3 regions of the Fusobacterium necrogenes genome follow, and region 3 is predicted to be linked to each of the others. Evidence: riboswitches for the same ligand, from Rfam matches in the RefSeq annotation. Region 3 holds a riboswitch; each other region holds the start of a gene.
What was found. Region 3 has a riboswitch for S-adenosylmethionine ahead of DYA59_RS04875 (methionine ABC transporter ATP-binding protein). Riboswitches for the same ligand answer to the same signal wherever they lie in the genome.

Region 1: another riboswitch for S-adenosylmethionine. It lies ahead of metK (methionine adenosyltransferase); the one in region 3 lies ahead of DYA59_RS04875 (methionine ABC transporter ATP-binding protein).
Region 2: another riboswitch for S-adenosylmethionine. It lies ahead of DYA59_RS01025 (methionine ABC transporter ATP-binding protein); the one in region 3 lies ahead of DYA59_RS04875 (methionine ABC transporter ATP-binding protein).

Annotation. Positions count from the first base shown of each region.
Region 1 is NZ_UGGU01000003.1:1,412,850-1,419,035, forward strand. Features, by position in the region: gene asnA (aspartate--ammonia ligase) at 382-1,377, shown strand; SAM riboswitch class I at 1,467-1,555, shown strand; gene metK (methionine adenosyltransferase) at 1,650-2,804, shown strand; gene nhaC (Na+/H+ antiporter NhaC) at 3,027-4,403, shown strand; gene DYA59_RS06665 (type I phosphomannose isomerase catalytic subunit) at 4,494-5,462, opposite strand; gene DYA59_RS06670 (aldose epimerase family protein) at 5,594-6,186, shown strand, end outside.
Region 2 is NZ_UGGU01000003.1:135,929-142,114, reverse strand. Features, by position in the region: gene DYA59_RS01045 (MBL fold metallo-hydrolase) at 1-447, opposite strand, end outside; gene DYA59_RS01040 (VOC family protein) at 559-927, shown strand; gene glsA (glutaminase A) at 1,103-2,023, shown strand; gene DYA59_RS01030 (MATE family efflux transporter) at 2,078-3,439, shown strand; SAM riboswitch class I at 3,620-3,706, shown strand; gene DYA59_RS01025 (methionine ABC transporter ATP-binding protein) at 3,788-4,798, shown strand; gene DYA59_RS01020 (methionine ABC transporter permease) at 4,788-5,435, shown strand; gene DYA59_RS01015 (MetQ/NlpA family ABC transporter substrate-binding protein) at 5,465-6,186, shown strand, end outside.
Region 3 is NZ_UGGU01000003.1:968,125-974,310, forward strand. Features, by position in the region: gene DYA59_RS04855 (WYL domain-containing protein) at 1-367, opposite strand, end outside; gene DYA59_RS04860 (M20 family metallopeptidase) at 452-1,630, opposite strand; gene DYA59_RS04865 (MetQ/NlpA family ABC transporter substrate-binding protein) at 1,665-2,477, opposite strand; gene DYA59_RS04870 (methionine ABC transporter permease) at 2,498-3,178, opposite strand; gene DYA59_RS04875 (methionine ABC transporter ATP-binding protein) at 3,159-4,193, opposite strand; SAM riboswitch class I at 4,268-4,355, opposite strand; gene mgtA (magnesium-translocating P-type ATPase) at 4,411-6,186, opposite strand, start outside.

The sequences.
Region 1 (6,186 bases), 440 kb from region 3:
ACTACTTTATTTTAAGTATTATATCATATGTCTAAAAAAAAATCAATTATTACTCAAAATAAATTTACCTTTATTTTTAATACTCCAAGTAATATATTTTAAAAAAATATTGACTTTTTTAATAAAAAGGTGTATTCTTATCACATAGATTTATGTTTTATTTCCTATGGAGGCAGGTTATGAAGTTTTATATTTTCGAATTTACTGCACAACTTAATAATAATAATAATATGTCGAGGTTTGGACTCTAAGTAGTATATTCTACTTGTGGTACAAATCTTTTTCGAGTTTAATTGATTTGTACCCGACCTTGTTTATAAACCATTCGGGTACAACCGAATGGTTTTTTTTATTAAAATAATCTTAAAGGAGTGATAATATATGAAAAAAAATTATGATTGCAAGCTAGATTTATTTGAAACTGAAGTAGCTATAAAAAAGGTAAAGGATTTTTTTGAAAGAGCTTTAGCTTATGAATTAAATCTTACAAGAGTTTCTGCTCCCCTATATGTCAGAAAATCTTCTGGCTTAAATGATGATCTAAATGGAATAGAAAGACCTGTACAATTTGATACTCATTGGGATAAAAATGAAGAATATCAAATTATACATTCTCTTGCAAAATGGAAAAGAATGGCTTTAAAAAGATATAGATTTCCAGTTCATACTGGACTTTACACTGATATGAATGCTATTAGAAGAGATGAAGATCTAGATAATATCCATTCTATGTATGTTGATCAATGGGATTGGGAACTTATAATTAACAAAGAAGAAAGGACTACAGAAACCCTTAAAAATATCGTAAATAATATTTATAAAGCACTTAGAAAAACTGAAGAATTCATTAATAGAGAATATCCAGTGTTCTCTACAAAACTTCCTAAAAATATTTTTTTCATAACTTCACAGGAACTAGAAGATGCTTATCCTGAACTTACAGCTAAGGAAAGAGAAAACGAAATTTGTAGAATCCATAAAGCTGTATTCATATCTCAAATAGGTAAAACTTTAACTTCTGGAAAAAAACACGATGGAAGAGCTCCAGACTATGACGATTGGGAATTAAATGGAGATATTTTAGTATGGAATCCTATATTAGAGCAAGGCTTTGAACTATCATCTATGGGAATTAGAGTAAGTGAAGAAAGTCTTCAACTTCAATTAAAACTTGATGGCAAAGAAGAAAGAAAAGAACTACCTTTTCATAGATCTCTTATAGCTAAAGAACTTCCATATACAATTGGTGGAGGAATAGGACAATCAAGAATTTGCATGTTTTTTCTAGAAAAATTACATATCGGAGAAGTTCAGGCATCTATATGGCCTGAGGAAATGATAGAAAAGTTTGCTAAATTAGGGGCATATTTTCTTTAATCTTTTTGTCTCTTTAAAATTTATTTATTAAAATATAATTGAATAAATTTGTTGACTTTTTTAGTCCTAATATGATATACTATCCTAAATAACCATCAAGAGAGATTGAGGGACTGGCCCTATGACATCTCAGCAACCTGCTTTTCTAGTGTGGTGCTAACTCCTGTACAGATGGATGAAAAGATTGAATCTGAATTGTAAATCCTTCATCTCTCTAAGTGAAGGATTTTTTTATTGATAATTTCATTGAATTTTTAGGAGGATAATTAAAAATGAAAAATTTAACTTACTTTACATCTGAATTTGTGTCACCTGGACATCCTGATAAAGTCTCTGACCAAATATCTGATGCAGTATTAGATGCTTGCCTTGCTGATGACCCTAATTCTAGAGTTGCTTGTGAAGTCTTCTGTACTACTGGACAAGTCATTGTTGGTGGTGAAATCACTACTTCTACTTATATTGATATCCAAGATATTGTTAGAACTAAAATTGATGAGATTGGATACAAAGAAGGAATGGGATTTGACTCTAACTGTGGAGTACTTAATGCTATTCATGCTCAATCACCTGACATTGCTATGGGTGTTGATGTTGGTGGTGCTGGTGATCAAGGAATAATGTTTGGTGGCGCTGTAAAAGAAACTCCTGAACTTATGCCACTTGCTTTAGTTTTAGCTAGAGAAATTTTAGTTAAATTAACTAAAATGACTAGAAGTAAAGAATTAACTTGGGCTAGACCTGATGCTAAAGCTCAAGTAACTTTGGCTTATGATGAAAATGGAAAGATTGATCATGTTGATACAATCGTATTATCTGTACAGCACAACCCTGATGTAACTCAAGATCAAATAAAAGCTGATGTTAAAGAAAGAGTAATAAAACCAGTACTCGAAGCATATAACTTAAATCCAACTGATGTTAAAAAATATCATATCAATCCAACTGGAAGATTTGTTATAGGTGGACCGCATGGAGATACAGGACTTACTGGAAGAAAAATCATAGTAGATACTTATGGTGGATACTTCAGACATGGTGGAGGAGCATTTTCAGGAAAAGATCCATCAAAAGTAGATAGATCAGCAGCTTATGCAGCAAGATGGGTAGCTAAAAATATAGTAGCAGCAGATTTAGCAGACAAATGTGAAGTACAACTATCTTATGCAATAGGAGTAGTAGAACCTACATCAGTAAAAGTAGATACATTTGGAACAGGAAAAGTAAGCGAGATAGAGCTTGCTGAAGCTGTTAAAAAAGTATTTGATTTAACACCAAGAGGAATAGAAAAATCATTAGAATTAAGAAGTGGAAAATTCAAATATCAAGATTTAGCAGCATTTGGACATATAGGAAGAACAGATTTAGATATTCCATGGGAAAAAACAAATAAAATAAAAGAGTTAAAAACTATATTGAATAAATAAAAATTTAATAAGATAATAACGTAAAACTCTTGATCAAGTACTACATCTAAAATTTTAAATATCTAAGATTTTAGATGTAATTTTTTTATAATCAAATTTATTAAGAAAGTACTTTAAACTTTCATAATAAGTTGTATAAAAAAATATTGACTTTTTCTTTAATGTAAAGTATATTAAATTGTCATAAAAAATATTTGTAATAGAGGAGTTGATAAGAGCGAAATGAAAAAGAGACAAGTATCCCTTTCTTGTGCATTGTTACCAATAATATTTCTGGTAGCGATACTTTTTTACTCAGTACAAATAGCTCAATTAGAAGTACACATACCAATATTTATTTCTGCTATATTTGCAGGGTTTGTTGCATTAATAAGCAAATATGCTACTTGGGATGAACTAGAAGATGGTATTGTAGAAACAATAAAAATGTCTATGAGAGCCATTCTTATCCTTATGATAATAGGAATGGTTATAGGAAGTTGGATTTTATCAGGGATAGTTCCATCCATGATATACTATGGTTTAAAAATTATTAATCCCTTAGTATTTTTACCAATTACAGTTATAATATGTTCAATAGTATCTCTTTCTACAGGAAGCTCATGGAGTACAGCTTCAACAGTTGGAATTGCTTTAGTAGGGATAGGAGAGGGTCTAGGCTTACCTCGTCCTGTAATAGCAGGAGCGATAATATCTGGAGCGTATTTCGGAGATAAACTTTCTCCAATGTCTGATACAACAACATTAGCACCAGCTATGGCAGGAGCTACATTATTTGACCATATTAAGCACATGCTTTATTCAACTGTACCCGCTTATATATTTACATTAATTGGATTCATCGTATTGGGAATAAAACACAGCTCAGACGGAGAGGTTGATACTGCTCAAGTAAATGAAATATTGAATGCTCTATCTAATTCATTTAATATTAATCCATTTCTTCTATTAATTCCTATATTTGTAATTGGAATGGTAGTTATGAAAGTTCCTGCCATTCCTGGATTATTTATAGGTTCTATAATAGGAGGAATTGCTGCCATACTTTTTCAAGGAGCTTCTTTAAAAGACGCTCTATACTCTTTACACTATGGCTTTAGTGGAAGTACAGGAAACTCTATGGTAGACGAATTATTAAATAGAGGTGGAATGAATTCCATGATGTGGACTGTTTCTATCATTCTATGCGCAATGACCTTTGGCGGAATAATGGAAAAATCTGGAATGTTAGGAAGAATAGCCCAAGAAATATTAAAATTTGCTAATACAACAGGTAAATTAATTTTAGCAACATTATTGACACCTATGTTTATCAATTCAGTAGCTGGAGATCAGTATCTTTCAATAGTTATTCCTGGAAGAATGTTTAAAGAAAGTTATGAGAAGAGAGGACTTGCTCCTAAAAATCTTTCAAGAGCCTTAGAAGATTCAGGAACAATGACATCAGCCCTTATCCCTTGGAATACATGTGGAGCCTTTATGATGGGAGCTTTAGGAGTAGGAGCTTGGGTATATGTTCCATATTGTTTATTCAATATAATTTCACCACTGATCTCTGCTTTTTATGGTTTTACAGGATTTACAATAGAAAAAAAATAAAAACAAAGAAGAAAATTTTCCTCTTCATAGCTCCTTACTATTACGAGTAAAACTTTCTTCTTTTCTTCAACTAATATGGTTTAAAATCTACTATAAATAAGATTTCAAAACTTCGACTTTTCCTTTTAAAACTGTTTTTAATCCAGCTGGAATGAAATATGTATCTCCTTTTTTTATAGAGTAAGAATTACTATCACAAATAATCTCTCCCTCTCCGTCCAATATTGAAAGAATTTTAAAATTTTTATTTGTTTCATCTTCAAATTTTCCATCTATTAGATATTTATCTACATTAAAATATTGTCCTCTTACTAATTCCTCTTTTAGTGCACCTACTAATGAAATTTTTTGTCTATTTTCAGAAGTTGTAACTTGAATATCTCCTTCAAAATCTATTACATCTAAAGCTTTATCTATATGTAAATCTCTTAATTTCCCATCTACTAATCTATCAAAATCATAAATTCTATAAGTTGTATCTGAATTTTGTTGAACTTCACAAATTAAAATAGAACCCTCTAAAGTTGCATGAACTACTCCAGGTAATAGATTTATAAAATCTCCTTTTTTTACTTTTATAGTATTAAATAAATCTGTAAAATCTTTTTTTTCAACTTTTTCTTTAAAAATTTCTTTTGTTATTCCTTCTTTTATTCCTAAAATAAGTGTAGCATCTTCGCTAGCTTCCATTACATACCAACACTCACTTTTTCCAAATTCTCCCTCTACTCTAAGAGCATACTCATCACTCGGATGAACTTGAACTGATAATCTATCATTTATATCTAAATATTTTATAAGTAATGGAAACTCTCCTTTAAATCTTTCAACTATCTCTTCACCTAATATTTCTCCTTTATTTTGTTCTATAACTTCAATTAAACTTTTTCCTGTATATTCCCCATTTTCTATATATGATAACCCACCTTTATGAGAACTTACTTCCCAAGATTCTCCATATAACTCAGTATCTGGAAGCTCCATATTTAAGACCGTATTAAATTTTCTTCCACCCCATACTTTTTTTACTAATGTTTTCTTAAATTTTAATGGATACATTTTTACCCTCCTTGATATTTCATTTTTACTAATATATTTTACAATTTATTCTAATTTTTTACTAGCAAGTTTTTTATTTAAGCATTACATTTTTCTATTTTCTATGTTAGAATATTAACTGAGGTGAGATTATGGAAATAACTATTAAAAGCTGGGGAGTTAGCAAAAAAAATGAAAAAATTTTAATGTATACTCTTAAAAATAAATTTATGGAAATTGAGATTATAAATTATGGAGGAGTTCTTAGAAGAATATCTACTCCTAATAAGGAAGGAATTTTAGAAAATGTAGTACTAAACTTGCCTTCGATAAAAGATTATGAGGAAAGGTCGCCTTACTTTGGTTCACTTATTGGTAGAAACGCTGGAAGAATTAGTAATGGAACTTTTTCATTAAATGGAGAAACTTACACATTAGCTAAAAATAACGGAAATAATAATCTTCATGGTGGAATAGATAATTTTGGACATAAAGTATGGAATGTTGAGGAAATTAAAGGTGAAGATTTTATTGGTCTTAAACTTTCTTTAGAAAGTCCACATATGGAAGAAGGATTTCCTGGAAATGTCAAAGTTGAAGTTAAGTATATTTTAAAAGGAAATGAGTTATCTCTAGAATATTATGGAACTAGTGATAGACCAACATATCTTAACTTAACTAACCACACATATTTTAATCTTAGTGGAGATTTCAAAAGAGATATTACTGATGAATATCTTCAACT
Region 2 (6,186 bases), 830 kb from region 3:
GAGATCTCTCATCTCTTTCTCCTCTTCCGGCGTATCATCTGACCAAGCCCACCAATTTAAATCTCCAGAATGAAAAAATATCTTTCCATCACATTTGACTAAATAAGATGTTCCTAAATCAGTTGAGCCAAAAACTTTTATCTCCGCTTCAGCTATACTTAAAATGTCTCCCTCTTTTACAAAATATTTTTTTATTTCAGCTTCAATATCATCACTTAAAATATAGTTTATGTTTGGATTTTTCTCTTTCCATTTTAAAATTTCTTTATTAAAATGATCTCCATGTCCATGAGATGAAAATACTATTACATGTTTATCACTGATTACAAAATTTTCTACTTTAAAATCTCCACTATTTCTCTTAGGTTCCATATAATAATCAAAGACCAATCTATAATTTTCTGTTTCTACTGCAAACCCACTATGATAAATATAAAAAATTTTCATTTTTACCTCCTAAATATTACTATTCCATATATTATAACCCCTAAGATTATTTTTGACAACTTTTATTCTTCTTTGTTATAATTTATTTATCAATATTTAAGGAGGATTAATATGTTTAAATTTAATCATTTTAATTTCAATGTATTAGATTTAGAAAATAGTTTAAAATTTTATAAAGAAGCTCTTGGATTGAAAGAAGTAAGAAGAAAAGAAGCTCAAGATGGTAGTTATAAGCTAGTTTATCTAGGGGATGGCGAAGGACATTTCTCCCTTGAACTCACTTGGCTCAGAGATAGAAAAGAAAAATATGATTTAGGTGACGAAGAATTCCATCTAGCTATCACCGCTGAAAACTATGAAGAAGCCTATAAAAAACATAAAGAAATGGGAATTATTATCTATGAAAATCCAGCTATGGGAATCTATTTCATAGGAGATCCAGATGGTTATTGGATAGAGATAGTGCCAGTTAGAAAATAATATTATAAAAAGAGGAGCCTATACAACTATAGACTCCTCTTTTTTTGGGGAAAGAATTTTATGAATTAATTACTACATCTTTTTGACGAAATTTTTTTGGAAAAAGTTTAAATTATTTTATTTTTTTGATATAATTATTTTGAATATTTAAAATATAATTATATGGAGTGTATAAATGAATTTAAATGAACTTTTAGATAAATTAGTTATAAAAAATAGACCTATTTGTGAGCTTGGACATCTTGCTAACTATATCCCAGAACTTGATAGGGCTCCTAAAGGTGCTCTTGGTATCTTTATAACAGATATAAATGGAAATAAATACTGTGCTGGAGATTGGAATAATAAATTTACTATTCAAAGTATATCTAAACTAATTACTCTTATGTTAGCTATACTAGATAATGGAGAAGATTATGTTTTTTCAAAAGTTGGAATGGAGCCAACTGGTGATCCATTTAATTCAATAGTTAAACTTGAAACTTCCAATGGAAAAAAACCTTACAATCCTATGATTAATGCTGGTGCTATTGCTGTTTCATCTATGATAAAAGGGAAGGATGCTAAAGAGAAATTTGACCGTCTTTTAGATTTTTTTAAATTAATCTCAGAAGATAATACATTGGATGTTGACTATAAAGTATATTGTAGCGAAAGTGAAACAGGTAATAGAAATAGATCAATGGGATATTTTTTAAAGAGTGAAGGTATTATAGATGGAAATGTAGAAGATGCTTTAACAGTATATTTTAAACAATGTTCTATTGAAGTAACAGCAGAAACACTTTCTAAAATAGCTGTATTTTTACTAAATAATGGTAGATTATCTACTGGTGAGGAAATTATTCCTACAAGAGTTGCCACTATTATAAAAACTCTTATGGTTACATGTGGGATGTATGATAATTCTGGTGAATTTGCTATAAGGGTTGGTATTCCATCTAAAAGTGGCGTAGGTGGTGGTATTTTATCTGTTGTTCCTGGTAAAATGGCAATTGGAGTTTATGCTCCATCTTTAGATGAAAAGGGAAATCCAATTGCTGGGGTAGCTCTTTTAGAAGATCTATCTAAAGAATTAAATCTCACTATTTTCTAAATTGTAATTTTATCTTATCTAAAAGAACTAATATTTTTAAAATGAGGTGGAAAAATGTTTAAAGCTATTGACCTAAAAAAGGATTCAATCACAAGGCTATTTTTTAATTTTTCAATACCTGCTGTTACTGGTATGATGGTTAATGCTCTCTATGCCATTGTAGATGGAATTTTTATTGGACAAGGGGTTGGTGCAGCTGGACTTGCTGCTGTAAATATAGCTTACCCTATTATTAACCTAGGAATTGCTATAAGTTTATTAATTGGAACTGGTGGAGCTACTTTGATGTCTCTACGTCCTAAAAATATAAAATTTAAAAATACCTGTTTCTCATATATAGTTACTTTGAATATTATTTTTTACATTCTCATTTTAGCCTTAGTTCTAATTAGTGGAGATAGATTGATATTTTTGTTAGGTTCTAGTGAACAGTTACTTTTACAAGTTAAAATATATCTCTATACTTGCATCATTGCTATGATATTTTTAATGCTATCTAATAGCTTAAATGCTGTAGTCAGAAATGATAAAGCTCCAGTATATGCTTTCATATCTATGCTTATTGGAGCTATCACTAATGTATTTTTAGATTGGTTATTTATTATAATATTTAAGTGGGGAGTCTTTGGAGGAGCTTTTGCTACAGCTATTGGACAATTATTTTCATTTTTATTTTTAGTAAAATACTTTTATAGAATAGATTGTAAATTAAAATATAAATTCCAAAAAATAAAGATGCCTTTTCTTAAAAATATTATCTCTATTGGTTTTCCATCATTTACAATAGAGTTTACAGCAGCACTTACAAATGCACTCTTCAATATCTCTTTTATGAGATTTTTAGGAGAAATAGGAGTATCAGCTTACTGTATTGTTGCATACATTTGTTATATATTTAGATGCTTATTTACTGGATTATCTCAAGGAATACAACCTATTATAAGCTATAACTATGGAATAAAAGAGTATGAGAGAGTTAAAAAAACATATAGATTAGGACATATAGTAACTTTCTTTATATCTTCATCTATACTCCTAACTATAATATTCTTTGGAAAATATTTAGTAAAATTATTTAATAATGATAAAGCTCTTGTAGATTTAGCAGCACATGGATTGATTTTATTTGCAAGTGCTATTATCTTTCAAGGAGCAAATTTTATTAATATATCATACTTACAATCTAAAGGGATGACAAAGTTATCAAATATAATTTCTTCATTGAGGAGCATTGTATTTTTTATAATTTCAATAATTATACTTCCATTATTCTTGAGAGAAACTGGTGTCTGGCTATCTCTTCCAGCTTCAGATTTTATGTGTTTTATTATTAGTATTATTATCCTTAGAAAAGAACTTCCCTTTTCATTTAAATTGCCTAAGAAAAAAGAGAAAAGAAAATTTATAAAATTATAAAATGAAAGTAAACTTATAGAAACTAAAAAATTGAAGAATATAAAATTTATTTACAAAAATATAAAGATTTTTTCTCGTTTCTATTCCTAAAAAATAAATTCCAATAAAAGATTTTTATATTTTCAAAAAAAGTATTGACATTTTTATAAAAAAATTATATCATAACTCTAACAAAGAAATTAACCATCAAGAGAAACCGAGGGACTGGCCCAAAGAAGTTTCAGCAACCTGCTTTAAAGTGTGGTGCTAATTCCAGAAAGATGGATAGAACTAAAAAGCTCTATTATATCTCTATTACTTGATGGTAATAGAGATTTTTTTACTAATAAATATCTACAGGAGGTAAGAATGATAGAGATACAAAACATAAATAAAATATATCCTAATGGCTATCATGCCGTTAAAAATGTATCTTTAGAAATAAAAACAGGGGATATTTTTGGAGTAATTGGACTTAGTGGTGCTGGAAAATCTTCTTTAATAAGACTCATAAACAGACTTGAAGAACCAACAGATGGAAAAATTATAATAGATGGTATTGATATTACAGCTCTTTCTAAAGCAGAGTTATTAGAAAGAAGAAAAAAAATAGGAATGATTTTCCAACATTTTAATCTACTTTCTTCAAGGACAGTAGGAGAAAATATAGCTTTTTCCCTAGAGATTGCTAATTGGAAAAAATCTGATATAGACAGGAGAGTTAAAGAACTTTTAAAGGTAGTTGAACTTTCTGATAAAGAAAATTACTATCCATCACAGTTATCTGGCGGACAAAAGCAAAGAGTAGCCATAGCTAGAGCATTAGCAAATAATCCAGATATACTACTATCTGACGAAGCTACTTCAGCCCTAGATCCTAAAACAACTAAATCAATACTGGAATTAATAAAAAATATAAAAAAACAATTTGGGCTTACAGTTGTGATGATAACTCATCAAATGGAAGTAATCAGAGATATTTGTAATCGAGTAGCTGTAATGTCTGATGGAAAAATTGTAGAATCTGGAAGTGTCCACCATATTTTCTCTAATCCACAAACTGAAGTTACAAAGGAACTAATTTCTTATCTTCCAGCTGACGAAAAGCAAGGAATAGAGATAATGAAAACAAAGGGTAAGTCAATAGTTAGACTCGATTTTTTAGGCACAATGGCTGAAGAACCTATAATTTCTCAAGCTGTGAGAACCTTCAATATAGATCTTAGTATAATTGGAGGATCTATTGATAATTTATCTACTATGAAGGTAGGACACCTATTTATAGAACTTTCTGGAAATATTGATCAGCAAAAAGAAGCTATATCTTGGTTTAAAAATGAAGCAGGAGTACTCACAGAGGTGATATACAATGGTATTTAGTATGATATGGACATCTACATTAGAAACATTATACATGGTTTTTTTCTCAACATTTTTTTCACTATTAATTGGATTTCCAATAGGAATACTTCTTACAATTACAAAAGAAGGAAATATTTTGGAAAAACCTAAACTCAACAAAGTACTAGATTTTGTAATCAATACCTTAAGATCATTCCCTTTTATTATACTTATGATACTTCTTTTTCCTCTTTCAAGAATAATAGTAGGAACAACAATAGGAAGTACTGCAGCAATAGTACCTCTTTCTATCTCAGCAGCTCCATTTGTAGCCAGAATGATAGAGGGTGCTTTAAACGAAGTAGATAAAGGTCTCATTGAAGCTAGTTCTAGTATGGGAGCAAATAACTGGACAATAATATTTAAAGTTATGATACCTGAAACTATGCCTCATATACTACATGGTATAACTGTTACTATAGTAAGTCTTATTGGATTTTCAGCTATGGCAGGAACAATTGGTGCTGGTGGATTAGGAGATCTAGCTATCAGATTTGGATATCAAAGATTTAAAACAGATATCATGATATACGCAGTAATAGTTATTATTATAGTAGTTCAAATCTTACAATCACTCGGAGATTATTTAGTTTACAGATCAAAAAAAAATAGATAAATAACATAAAACATAAGGGAGAGGATAATATGAAATTATCAGTTAAAACACTTTTATTAGCAGGACTTTTAACACTAGGTATTAATTCTGTAGCTGGAGAATTAAAAGTTGGAGCTACTCCTGTTCCACATGCTGAACTTTTAAATTTAATAAAAGATGATTTAAAAGCTCAAGGAGTAGATTTAAAAGTTATAGAGTTCACTGACTATGTGACTCCAAATCTTTCATTAGCTGATGGTGAAATAGATGCTAATTATTTTCAACACTATCCATACTTAGAAAAATTTGCAAACGAAAGAAATCTAAAACTTGTTTCAGCTGCAAAAATTCATGTAGAACCATTAGGAGTATTTTCTAAAAAATATACAAAGCTTGAAGATATACCAGCAAAAGCTACTGTTGCTATCCCTAACGATCCATCTAATGGTGGAAGAGCACTTATATTATTACATAATAAAGGACTTATCAAATTAGCTGATCCTAATAATCTATATGCAACAGAATTTGATATTGTTGAAAATCCTAAAAAATTAAAATTCAAACCTATTGAAGCTCCACAACTTCCTAGGGTTTTACCAGATGTAGCTGCTGCTGTAATCAATGGTAACTATGCTTTAGAAGCTGGATTTTCTCCGGTAAAAGATGCTTTAGTTCTAGAAGGGGAAGAATCTCCTTATGCTAATATTTTAGCTGTAAGAGAAGGAGATGAAAAAAAAGAAGATATAGTTAAACTTATTCAAGCTTTACAAAG
Region 3 (6,186 bases):
TTAGAACTCTTTTATTTTTAATTCCATATTTTATACGATTTACAATATCCTCATAGAGAAATAATTCTCTAGAACTTTTAGATTGATGAGTATATCTATATATCATTTTTCTTATAAAGTCAGCCTCTATCTGAATTTTTTGCTCAGCTAAAATATCATAATAAATATTTCTATTGTTTTTATTGAGATTGAATTGAATAATCCCTTTGTTATCCTCTTCACTATAAATGTTTTCAATTCTTTCCTCTTTTAATTTGTCAAAGATATAATTTATAAGAAAGTTTTTAGTAACTTTAAAACTCTGACAATCAGCCTCAATAATATCAATAGCACATTTATTAAGTGTCACACGAATTTTTTTTTCCATTATATAATCCTTTCAAAAAATATAGAGGAGTTTCCTCCTCTATATTGTAACATATTTAAATAGTTTTCAGCTATCTTTTTCTATCTACTGATTTCTTATATTTTTAAATTGAGATTTTATTAAATTTAATTTTTCAGGAGAGGTAAGTAGTTCATATCCTAAAATGGCTAAGGCTTTTCCTCCTAAGATTACAGCTTCATTTCCACAAGATGATTTAGCAGCTTCAGCAAATTCCAAACTATGCCCTGCAACATCAGAGTTACAAATTTTTATACTAGGCTGAATAGTTGGAATAACTTGGCTAACATTTCCAACATCAGTAGAACCAATTCCTTTTTTATGTTCTTTACTAACTTCTATTCCTAATCTTTTCATAACATCAACATAAAAATCATCAAATATAGGAGTAGGTATTACATTATCAACTCTGTTTTGAAAACTTGAAACTTTTTCTTTACAACCTGTCATAGTAGCTGCACCTTTAGCTATTGCAACTACTTTTTCAGTCACCTCATCACACCCTTCTTTAGTAGCTGCTCTTATATAAAAACGAGCTTTTGTATAGCTTGGAATAATATTAGGAGCATCTCCACCATGAGTTATGATACCATGTATTTTTATATCAGGAGTAAGATGTTGTCTTAAAGTAGCTATTCCATTGAAAAAGTGTAAAAGAGCATCTAAAGCATTCTTTCCTTTTTCAGGACAACCTGAAGCATGAGCTGGAGTTCCAAAGAACTCAAAGTCTAAAGGATTTACAGCTAAACTTTTCCCAGTTGTTAAGTTCTCTGTACCTGGATGTATAATCATAGCTACATCAATATCTTTAAAAAGGTTTTCCCTAACAAAAGAACCTTTAGCACTTCCATTTTCTCCACCCTCTTCAGCAGGGCAACCAAAAACAATAACTTCTCCAGGAGTATTTTTTAAAGCTTCTCCTAGAGCAATAGCTCCAGCTATACTAATACTTCCTATTATATTGTGTCCACAAGCATGCCCTAAGTTTGGAAGAGCATCATATTCAGCTAAAAAGCTTATCTTAGGATAAGCTCCAAGATGAGATTTTTTTCTAGCTATAAATCCTGTTGGATGCCCAGCTATATTTTTTTCTATTTCAAAATCATACTCTTTTAAAGTATTTGTAAGCAATTCACAAGCAAAATACTCTTTATTCCCAACCTCTGGATTTTTATGAATCTCTTGGCTCACTTCTATAAATTTTTCTCTATTTAAATCAATAAAATCTATAATTTTTCTTTCCATAAATATCACTCCTATTAGTTAACTATTATATTTTTTAGAATACAGGAACAGATGAACCTTTGTAATATTCGATTATTAAATCTTTTATTTTTTGTGATTGATAAACTTCTACTACTCTTTTTACAAGAGGATTATCTTTGTTGTCTTCTCTACTAGCAATAATATTAAAGTAAGGTTTTAACTTTTCATTTTTAGCATCTTCCAAAAATAATGAGTCTTCTAATGGAGAATAATTAGCTTCTACAGCAACTCCATTATTTATAACAGCTATATCCACATCATCAATAGATCTAGGAATTTGAGTTGCTACAAGTTCAACAATTTTTAAATTCTTAGGATTAGAGATTATATCTTTAATTCTAGGAAATAATCCTGAACCTTCTACTAATTTTATAAGTCCTGCTTCTTGAAGTAGGATTAAGGCTCTTCCAGAGTTAGAGCTATCATTAGGTATAGCAACAGTTGAATTATCTTTTAGTTGTGATAAATCTGTAATTTTTTTAGAGTATATCCCCATAGGGGCTATCACAGTATAAGCTATATTTTCAATAGTTAAATTATGTTCTTTCTTAAAAGTATCAAAGTATATCTCTGTTTGAAAAGCATTTAAATCTATCTCTTTTTCTTGAAGAGCTAAGTTTGGTCTAATATAATCTCCAAAACTAACAAATTTCAAAGTTATGTTTTCCTTTTTTAATTCATCTCTCACTGTTTCCCAAACAATACTTTCATCTCCATTGATTCCTAATTTAATTATATTTTCTTGAGAAGTTTTTTCACCACCACAGTTAACAAAAAGTAGTGTTAGAATTGATGTAATAATGATATATTTTAATTTTTTTAACATAGTATCTCTCCTTTTATATTTTAGTGTTTAATTTTTTGAATAAGCTTTTCCCCTATCCATTGTATAGTTGTAATCATAAGAATTAAGATTATAATAGTTACTACCATAATATCTGTTTTAAAATGTTGATATCCATATCTGATGGCAAAATCTCCAAGTCCCCCACCACCAACTGTACCAGCTACTGCAGAAAAACTAATAAGACTAACTGTTGTAATAATTAGAGCATATATGATTTCTGGTAGAGCTTCTCTTAGAAGAACCCTATAGATTATTTCAAATGGAGAGGAACCCATAGCATAAGCTGCTTCAATTACTCCAGAATCTACACTAGATAGAGCTGATTCAATCTGTCTAGCTATAAATGGAGCTGACCCAAAGATTAAAGGGACAATAGCTCCCTTTAGTCCTATTGTAGTTCCTACTATAAATCTAGTTACTGGGATTAAAGCTGCTAATAGAATAACAAAGGGAATAGACCTCAATATATTTATTATTCTAGCTAAAGTTGTATTTATAAAGGTATTTTCTAAAATACCATTTTTTTTAGTAACAGCTAGGGCTATTCCTAAAATTATACCAATGAGAGTTGAAATTATACCAGCTATAAATACCATTATAATTGTTTCTCCAAGTGCTGTATAAAGTTCTTCACGATAGTATATTACATTCTCTAAATATTTATATGCAAATTCCAACATTTTTTAAAACCTCCGTATCTATATTGTTTTGGTTTAAGTAGTTTATGGCATTTGAAACCTTTTCTTTACTTCCTTCAAATTTAATAATGAGATTTCCAATAGATGTTCCTTTAATGATTTCAATATTACCAAAAAGAATACTAGCATCTATATCCAATTCTCTAGAAATTTTTGAAATATAAGCCTCCTCAGCATTTTCACCTATATATGATAGTTTTATAAAATGCTCATCAGGTTTTGATGGTAGATTTTCAAGATATTCAGATATTTTTTTACTATTAAATATTGTAGAAAGAAATTTTTTTGTAATGTCAGCTTTTGGTCTTGAAAATACTTCTACAATATCACCTTGTTCCTTAATTTCTCCATCTTCCATAACTATAACTCTATCACATATTTCTTTTATTACTTCCATTTGATGTGTTATTAGGATAATTGTAACTCCTAATTCTTGATTAACTTTTTTTAGAAGCTTCAGAATAGAAATTGTAGTTTCAGGGTCTAGAGCAGAAGTAGCTTCATCACATAGAATTATATCTGGTTTGTTAGCAAGTGCTCTTGCTATACCTACTCTCTGTTTTTGTCCTCCAGATAGTTGAGATGGATAATTCTCCTTTTTCTCTTTTAAGTTAACTAGTTCAAGTAACTCCTCTACTCTTAAATCTATCTCCTTTTTAGATAAGTTACTTCCCTTTAGTGGATAGGAGATATTTTTAGAGATGGTTCTACTTTTCATTAGATTAAAGTGTTGAAATATCATTCCTATTTTTTTTCTAATTTCTCGAAGTTCTTTATCATTTAGAGTATTTAGTGTGACTCCATTAATGATAACTTCTCCAGTAGTGGGTGGTTCTAAGAGATTTATACATCTGAGTAGTGTACTTTTACCTGCTCCAGAGTATCCTATAATCCCTACGATTTCCCCAGGATTAAAAGAGAGATTGATATTTTTCAATGCCTCTACTTTTTTTCCATTGTCATAGTAAGTCTTGCTGATGTTCTTTAGTTCAATCATAAAATCCTCCCTAGAAAAAATTATAAAAAAACTCTATTACCATCAAGTAATAGAGTTGGATACAAAATTAGTATCTTCCATCTGTCTGGAATTAGCACCACATCTATAAGATAGGTTGCTGAAACGTCATAGAGCCAGTCTCTCAGTTTCTCTTGATGGTTTGTTTTTTGTTGTTGGGGTAATTATATACCTAAAAATACTATTTTGTCAATATTTTTTATAATAATTCTCCATATTTTTTAATATATTTTTTCTTAACAAAAGTAACTACTGACATATAAGCCACTATTGTCAATACAAGCCCAAACCAAAATACTAGAGGAAGAGATGTAAGCCCTAAATAGATTCCAAGTCTAGTATAAGGAATGATTGAAACAAATATTACTCCTAAAGTTGTAAGAACTATAACAGGTAAAGAGGCAATACTTTGAATAAATGATAACTTAGGAGTTCTTATCATATGGATAACTAAAGTTTGTGACCACATAGACTCAATAAACCAACCTGTTTGGAACATAGCTTCATAAGCTGTTCTCAATGTTTCTTGCTCAACAGGGATAGAGTTGTATAGCACTCCATTCGATACAAACATAGGACAGATAACAAAATACATCAATAAGTATGTAGTTATATCAAATATAGAACTAGTAGGTCCTATCCATAACATAAATTTTCCAATAGAGCTTGCTTCCCATTTTCTAGGAATTTTTAAAAACTCTTTATCTACATTATCCCAAGGGATAGCAGTACAAGATAGATCATAGATTAGATTTAATAGAATTAAGTGTATACTCATCATTGGTAAAAATGGTAAGAAAGCACTAGCAGCTAATACTGAAAACATATTACCAAAGTTAGATGAAGCAGTCATCTTAATATACTTAATCATATTTGCATAAGTTTTACGTCCCTCAATAATTCCTTCTTCTAATACCATTAAATCTTTTTCAAGTAAGATTATATCAGCAGATTCTTTAGCTATATCCACAGCTGTATCAACAGATATTCCTATATCTGCCTCTTTCATAGCAGCAGCATCATTTATTCCATCTCCCATAAATCCAACTGTATGTCCATTCTCTTTTAAGATTTGAACAATTCTAGTTTTTTGCATAGGAGATAGTTTTGCAAATATATCTACCTTTTCAACAACAGTTGAAAGTTCTTCATCACTCATATTATCTATATCTGAGCCAAGTAAAATATTTTTACTATTAAGTCCAACTTTTCCACAAATACTTTTAGTAACTTTATCATTATCACCAGTTAAAACCTTAGTTCTTACCCCATACTCTTTTAGAGCAGCAATAGCTTTAGCAGTTGTAGGTTTAGGTGGGTCTAAGAAAGCAAGATATCCCATAAGTACCATATCCACTTCATCTTTTACTCCAAAACTATCCACAGGAGATGGATTAGTTTTTTGAGCAAGAGCAATAACACGAAGTCCGTCTTCATTGAAATTTTCAACAGTTTTTAAAACTTCCTCTTTTATCTCATCAGTAAGTAAAACTATCTCACCTTTAAACTCTGTATATTTACAAATAGATAACATCTCTTCAACAGCACCTTTAGTTATCATCTGTCTTTTTCCTGATTTATCTTCTACCACCACAGTCATACGACGACGAGAAAAGTCAAAAGGAATCTCATCAACTTTTGTATATATCTTTTCTAATTCTAAAAGAGAACTATCCCTTTCTCCCTCTTCATGAGTTTTTTCAATAATAGATAAATCTAACAGATTTTTTAATCCTGTTTGAAACCAGCTATTTAAAAAAGCATGACGTAATACTCTATTATTTTCATTTCCATGTACGTCCATATGATACTCTAGAACTACCTTGTCTAAAGTGATAGTTCCTGTCTTATCTGTACAAAGGATATCCATTGAACCAAAGTTTTGAATAGAGTTAAGATTTTTAACGATAGTTTTCTTTTTAGCCATAGATACAGCACCTTTAGCTAGACAAGTTGTAACTATCATAGGTAACAT